2 regions of the Niveibacterium microcysteis genome follow, and region 1 is predicted to be linked to the other one. Evidence: riboswitches for the same ligand, from Rfam matches in the RefSeq annotation. Region 1 holds a riboswitch; the other holds the start of a gene.
What was found. Region 1 has a riboswitch for cyclic di-GMP ahead of JY500_RS00990 (S53 family peptidase). Riboswitches for the same ligand answer to the same signal wherever they lie in the genome.
Positions count from the first base shown of each region.

Region 2: linked by a shared signal. The riboswitch ahead of JY500_RS07700 (DUF4189 domain-containing protein) and the one ahead of JY500_RS00990 (S53 family peptidase) in region 1 are both predicted to bind cyclic di-GMP.

Region 1 is NZ_CP071060.1:213,642-217,050, forward strand. Features, by position in the region: gene JY500_RS00980 (Hsp20/alpha crystallin family protein) at 1-375, opposite strand, end outside; gene JY500_RS00985 (S1C family serine protease) at 539-1,663, shown strand; cyclic di-GMP riboswitch class I at 1,837-1,923, shown strand; gene JY500_RS00990 (S53 family peptidase) at 2,012-3,409, shown strand, end outside.
Region 2 is NZ_CP071060.1:1,684,345-1,687,753, forward strand. Features, by position in the region: gene JY500_RS07695 (hypothetical protein) at 1-98, shown strand, start outside; gene JY500_RS07700 (DUF4189 domain-containing protein) at 577-1,419, opposite strand; cyclic di-GMP riboswitch class I at 1,418-1,508, opposite strand; gene JY500_RS07705 (LysR substrate-binding domain-containing protein) at 3,207-3,409, opposite strand, start outside.

The DNA of each region.
Region 1 (3,409 bases):
CCCGTCGCGGTAACGGGCGCTCACGGCGCCGGCGTCGATGTCGTCCGGCAGCGTGACCACGCGGCGGAAGCGGCCGCTGAAGCGCTCGCCGATGTGCACCGTGGCCTTCTGATCCGCTGACGGCAGATCGGACTTGCGTTCGCCCGACAGCGTCAGCACGCCGCGTTCGATCTGCACATCCAGCGTGGCGGGGTCGATGCCCGGCGCGAATGCGTACAGCTCAACGGCGGTGGCGGTGCTGCCGATGTTGATCGGCGGAAAGCTGCCCTGCGTGGCACCGCGGATGCTCGACGAACGCTCGGTGGGCTGGAGTTCGCGCTGCAGCCGGTCCAGCTGGGCAAGCACTTCGCGGGGGATGAAACTCCGGTAGATCATGGATGTCTCCTTGTCGTCCTCACGGCGCGCCGGCATGGCGGCCCATGGACCAAAAATGGGGGTTGGGCCGCTACGATTCAAGCACTTGAAGTTCGCACGGTGCGCCGCCACATCACACGCGATCAGGCGCGCGCAGGGGCGCAGCCCGAACGGGAGAACGCACATGGCAGGGCAGCGAAACCAGGGATTGCAGCGTTGGGGCTGGCTGCTTGCAGGCGCCGTGCTCGCTTCGGCAGCGACGATGGTCGCGCCCGATCTGCTGGCGCGCGTGGCCGGCAACGCGGCCACGCCACGAGCCGTCACCCCCCGCGGCGAACTGCAGCCGGACGAAAAGGCCACGATCGCCCTGTTCGAGCGCAGCCGCGACGCGGTGGTGTTCATCACCACGCGCGAACGGGTACGCGACCTGTGGACCCGCAACGTGATGACCGTGCCGAAGGGCAGTGGCTCGGGCTTCCTGTGGGACGAATCCGGTTACGTCGTTACCAACTACCACGTCATCGAGGGCGCGAGCGAAGCGACGGTGCGGCTGGCCGACGGCACGGACTACCGCTCCACGCTGGTCGGCGCCAGCCCCGAGCACGACATCGCGGTGCTGCGCATCAAGCTCGGTGACAAGCGGCTCGCGCCGATTCCGCTCGGCAGCAGTGGCGACTTGCGCGTCGGGCAGAAGGTGTTCGCGATCGGCAACCCATTCGGCCTGGACTGGACGCTCACCAGCGGCATCGTCTCGGCGCTGGATCGTTCCTTGGGTGAAGACGATGGGCGCGCGATCCACCATCTGATCCAGACCGATGCCGCGATCAACCCCGGCAACTCCGGTGGCCCGCTGCTCGATTCGGCCGGCCGGCTGATCGGCATCAACACGATGATCTACAGCCCCAGCGGGGCGAGCGCCGGCATCGGTTTCGCGGTGCCCGCCGATACCGTCAACCGCGTGGTGCCGGAGCTGATCCGCAGCGGCCGTTACGAGCGCCCCAACCTCGGCCTGGAGCTGGATGAGCGCATCAACGCGCGGCTCGCCCGCATGTTCGACATGCGCGGCGTGTTCGTCGTCAAGGTCGAACGCGGCTCCGCCGCCGAGGTGGCCGGCCTGCGTGGCGTGGGCTTCACCGCGAACGGTTCGGTGATCATCGGCGACGTGATCACCGCGGTGGATGGCAAGCCGATCGAATCGGTCGACAAGCTGCTTGCCCTGCTCGACGACCGCCGCGGCGCGGCGCAGGTGCAGCTCACCGTGACACGGCAGGGTAAATCGGTCGTGGTGCCGGTGCGCACTCCGCGCTGAGCCGCATACGGCGCCGTGATGCGCTTGTTGCTCAGGCATGTATCGCCGCGGAAAGCCGCATCACGGCTCGGTGACACACAAGTCCACACAGCCGACCTTCCTATTCGCGCCGCGATTTCTTACGCTCAATACGTGACATGAGCTGCCAGCATTGCTTGGCGGCGTCGCACACACATCAGTGAGGGCAAACCCGTCGAAAGGCGGGGACGCAAAGCCTCCGGCCTACGGCGCACAAGCGCTACGGTAGCGGGGTTGCCAACGCCCGCCGGTGATCACCGGCGACACTGCGCAAAGCGCGCATCGGCGTTGTCGCCAATCGGCCCTCCGTGACTTGAACCTGGAGTGGCCATGAAGAGAAATTCCCGACTTAAGGCGTCGCAACGCGGCATGCTGCTGGCGGCATTCGCATCGCTGCTGCTTGCCGCATGCGGCGGCGCTGGCGACGGCGCAAACAGCGCGCCGGCAGCCCAGCCGGTCGTGCTGACCGAAACGACGATCGAGGTGCCCGCCGAAACGGTGCCGGCGACCGCCGCGGACCAGCTAGCGCAGCCGGCGTTTCACGTCGCCCCGGTGCTGCTCGACGAGCCGGACGACCGTGATGCGATCGACAACAGCGCATCGGCGCTGATCCGCCCCCGTGCCCAGTACGTGCCTGCGACGCAGGCAGCCATGAGCAGCCGCCGCCTCACGGTGGAATCCCTGCTCACCGCGCGCCGGATGCAGGCGCGCAGCGTGCAGCCGCTCAATGCCGATGGGTCGGTCACGCCGATGGCATCGAGCACCGCGGTGTCCACCTACACGCCGGCACAGATCCGCGCCGCCTATGGTTTGCCCGCGCTGCCCGCTTCGGGCACCGCACTGACCTCCGCGCAGGCCGCCCAGTTGGGTGCCGGCCAGACGATCTACATCGTCGATGCGTATCACGATCCGAATGTCGCCGCGGAGCTCAATGCGTTCAACCAGAAGTTCGGCCTGCCGAGCTGCACCAGCCGTACGCTCACGACAAGCACCGCACTGCCCTTGCCCGCCCCGGCCGCCACCGACGGCTGCGCGCTGGTGGTGGCCTACAGCAACGCCAGCGGCGCGCTGACAAATGCCGCGCCGGCCTTCGATTCCGGCTGGGCAACCGAGATCACGCTGGATGTTCAATGGGCGCACGCTACGGCGCCCTTGGCGCGCATCGTGCTGATCGAAGCGCCCGACCCGTCGCTCAACAGCCTGGTCGGCGCGGTTCGCCTTGCCAACACGATGGGCCCCGGCGTGGTGTCGATGAGCTTCGGTGCCACCGAGGGCAACTGGACGAGTTCGGTCGACTCGGCATTCACCGGCACCGGCATGACCTACCTCGCCGCCACCGGCGATTCCGGCGCCGCGGTGTCGTGGCCAGCGGTTTCGACCAACGTGGTGGCCGTCGGCGGCACCTCGCTCACCTACACCGGTTCGGGCACGCGAACCGAGATCGCCTGGTCCGGCACCGGCGGTGGTGTCAGCGCCTATGTGCCGACGCCGTCCTACCAGGCGAGCGCTGTGCCGGGGGTTGGCAGCCTGCCGCGCCGCGGGGTTGCCGACGTGGCCTTCAATGCTGATCCTTCGACGGGCCAGTTCGTGGCGGTGATTCCGCCGGGTAGCTCGACGGTCAACTGGATCAGCGCGGGCGGCACCAGCCTGTCGACACCGCAGTGGGCCGGCGTGCTGGCGGTGGCCAATGCCATGCGGCTGCAAAATGGCAAGACCCTGGTCGGCGCG
Region 2 (3,409 bases), 1.5 Mb from region 1:
TCCTGCGCCGCATCACGGAAGGGCTGCAGGCTGCGTGGCTCGACGGCTCGACGGCTCGGCGCGCAAGCTCTGGCTTGCGCAATACCGCGACGCGCTGACGTTCGCGCAACTTGGGTCGCGCCGGATTTTCGCGCTGGAAACCCCTGACATCGACCGCATCGATTTCGATTACCGCAAGTACTACTTTAACCCGACCAAGCCGCTGCAATGAGCATGTGTGCGTCGGCAACGACGGCGGATGTCGCTTGCGCCGACCCGGCGCGCGATTGCGGCGGCCCGCGTCGCGCCCTAGTATGGCGACGGTTGTCCCGCCTGCCTCGTGCTTGGCCGTGGGTGTGCGAAGCGGGGTGGCGGTGACGGCTGCCGGAAATGAAAAAGCCGCTGATCCTTGCGGAATCAGCGGCCTTGAATGCCTTGGTGGTGATGGGCGGAATCTGAGGCTTGTTTTTAAAGCGCTATAAATTCAATACGTTACGCGACATCAATTTGGCGTTGAGCCACAGTTGCAACCCTGCTATTGAGCCACAACACCAAGCGGGCCACTGCGTCTCACCTTCCCATGATGCAACTAGAAGGCTAGCAGCTTGGCGCCGGATAGGTCCATTGATTCGAAAAACTATCGAACAACGGTTGAACCTGAACACGCATTTTGCAGCCGTTCTCATATGTGACGGTGCAATCGCCATTTGTGCATTGGGACGAACAGCGAATTGTTGGGGTGTTTGGACGGCAATTCCTCTCGGATGCCACAGGAGATGGGCGTGCGGCTGGTGCGGACCCAGTCGTGTAAGTGCCCGCTATTGCTCCCGACCAAAGCACTCGACAGGCTTTGCCATTCAGTTCGAAGCAGCCTTGGTTTGCCTCGGCGTCGGCTTTGTCGCTGTCGCTATAGTGATAGGCGATGAAGTAGTTTCCGTCGCCCTCATCAGGCTCTGCAACTGAATAGAAACCAGGTTTCGCAACTTTGACGACGACTTTGCAATCCGGTTTGCCGCAGCTCTGCAGTGCTCGCTTCTTCGCGTCGTCAAGGCCCAAAGAACTTCTCGCGATTCCAACCCTGCCTTTGCCTTCAGCGCGGACAATGGCTTTGGTGTCGTCCAGTTTGCAATCCATTGTCTTGGCAACTTTGTTACAGCTCTGCAAGGCAACCGTGTTTGCCTCCTGTTGAGTGGCGCGCGTTGCCCAGCCCCATTGCTTGTCACTGCTGAAAGCGATTGCAGACGCTTCCGCCCAAGCGAACCCCGGGCAGGCCAAAAAGGCAAGTGAAGCTAAAAGTAAGTCGCGTAAGCGCCGCTGCGTACGTATATGACGCGCATTTGACTTGACGAGTGAATTCAAATCGCACCTCCGGTTCGTTCTTTGTTTTTCAGTATCAGCGCAAAGAAGGTACGGGGCCCGATGATTGACGATGCTTTGCATCGGCAGCCCTGCTGGCATCGCGTTTCCCTTTGCGCTGTAGCCCAGAAGCTTTGCGTCCCAGCCTTTCGGCAGGTTTGCCAATTTCAGAACGATTAGTTCTTGCGCCCATTCTACTTGCGCAGGACCAATGAATGTGGAGAGGTGTCGCCATCGCAATTGATGATGGTCAAAGATTGTGAGTCCGTTCGTGGCACTGCGGAATGTGTCAAGGCAACCGACTCGGACGCCGGTCTCACTGGCGTCCCCCAGAGTGCTGTCCGCGATTGCATTGGCTCGCGTGTAGGCATAAATCAGGTTGCAGACTTCCGATTCGCTGGTGTTTTGGTGTTGCTCCACGATGGAGCTCCTTTCATTCAATAGACCGGGTTCCTAGATTCCGAGTCCCCTCGTGCCTTCCCGGCTTGGCGTTGAGGGGCCTTGTGCTTGCTGCCGTACTTCCTGAGTTCGTCGCCCTTAGCGCAAAGGCGCCTAGCCCACAGGTCGGAAGCGCAAGGGTGCTGCTGAAGCCGCAGCCCGCAGGGACCGGATGAAAGAGCGCATCGGGTGCCAATGGTCCTTGCCGTTTGGCCGGCCTGGGGGATGTTCGCCAATGGTTCGGCGATGGACTTGGGAGGCAGCGGGGCCTCCGGTGCGTCGGGGCCGGTTGTCGCGGCAGCTCTGACGCGACGACTCGCACGGTCCGGGGACGGTCCGTGCCATGAATGCGGCAAGCTCCTAGCGCGCAGTCGTTTGGCGGACTGCGAGCGACGAAGGGGCGCCGCGACGCGACCGTAGGGAGTGGCATGGGGCAAGGGCAGCACAGCCCGCAGCCCCCGGCGCCGCAACCTGCCCCAGCAGGGGCGGCAACGCCCCGGCGCCCCGAGCCGCAGGCGCGGGAAATCCGGTCAAGTCGAAACGGAGGGAGACCGCAGGCGAGGCCTAAGCCGGCGGTGCGTTCAGCACAGACGGTTGAGCGGGTTTCCCGCGCGTGTAGCGGTGCGCGCAGCGGACCGCGGAAGGCGTGGGGCGCCCTATCGTTTTGGGGCACGTGTGGCGTCCGCCCGCACGAATGGCCGACCGGGCGTCCAGACCGGGTGCAGGCCATGCTGCCCCTAAGCCGCGACGCGGCCATTCGTCACACCCGTTCGCCTTCACTCGAAGGGGCCGCGAATGGGGGTTCGTCGCTATACGTGAAGTTATATGCACCGCGGCGTCCTCGGCGAGCTGGCTGTCCGAGTCGACACCCTGCTAATCAAACCGGATCAACGTCAATTGGGTTGCGTCTGGCGCGACGGTCGCCACCACGCCGGCGATCCGGGTGGTCGAAGCGCGCCTGCTCACGCGCGAGCAGGTCTCGGTGCTCAACGCCCAGAGCGCAGAGGCCGGTGATGGCTGAGCAACTGGGCGCCCGCAAGGGCAGCGCATTCAAGGCTGTTTCTACCGCGCCGGCCTTCAACAACACGTTCTGCCCAGCAGTTAAAGGCAACGCGCAGTCGCCGCGCTAAAGAGATAAGCCCCCGGCTGACACTGCCGGGGGCGTTGGTTTGCTTGTTGCCTGTGCCGTGAGGGCGGCGAATTCGTGCTGACTACGTTCGTTGGGCGGCGACGAGCCATGCGAGCTAACGGTGTACCTCTTGTTCGATCCAGCTAGATGCTCGCCAGACCTTGATCGGAGCGGGAGATTTGCCATGCAGAATTAGGCGGCATATGTCGCTGTTATCGACGTCGACGCGTCGAGAGCCCTTTGGCTAGATTTACGACTTTCGACAATGTTGGCAGCCCCGGAGTCTTCTGTCCGTTACGTCTTCTTAGGAGTCCGGCGTGTTTGGCCGGGCCTCATCCATGAGCCATTGGCGCAGCGCGGCGGGGCCTTCTTGCTCCAGCAATCCGTCCCGATACATCAGGTAGTAGGAGAGCCGGAGCGACACTTCGGTGCGGAAAGGGCTGACGAGTCGGCCGGCGGCGAGGTCGTATTCGACGAGAAGCTGCTGGCCGAGGGCGATGCCCTGGC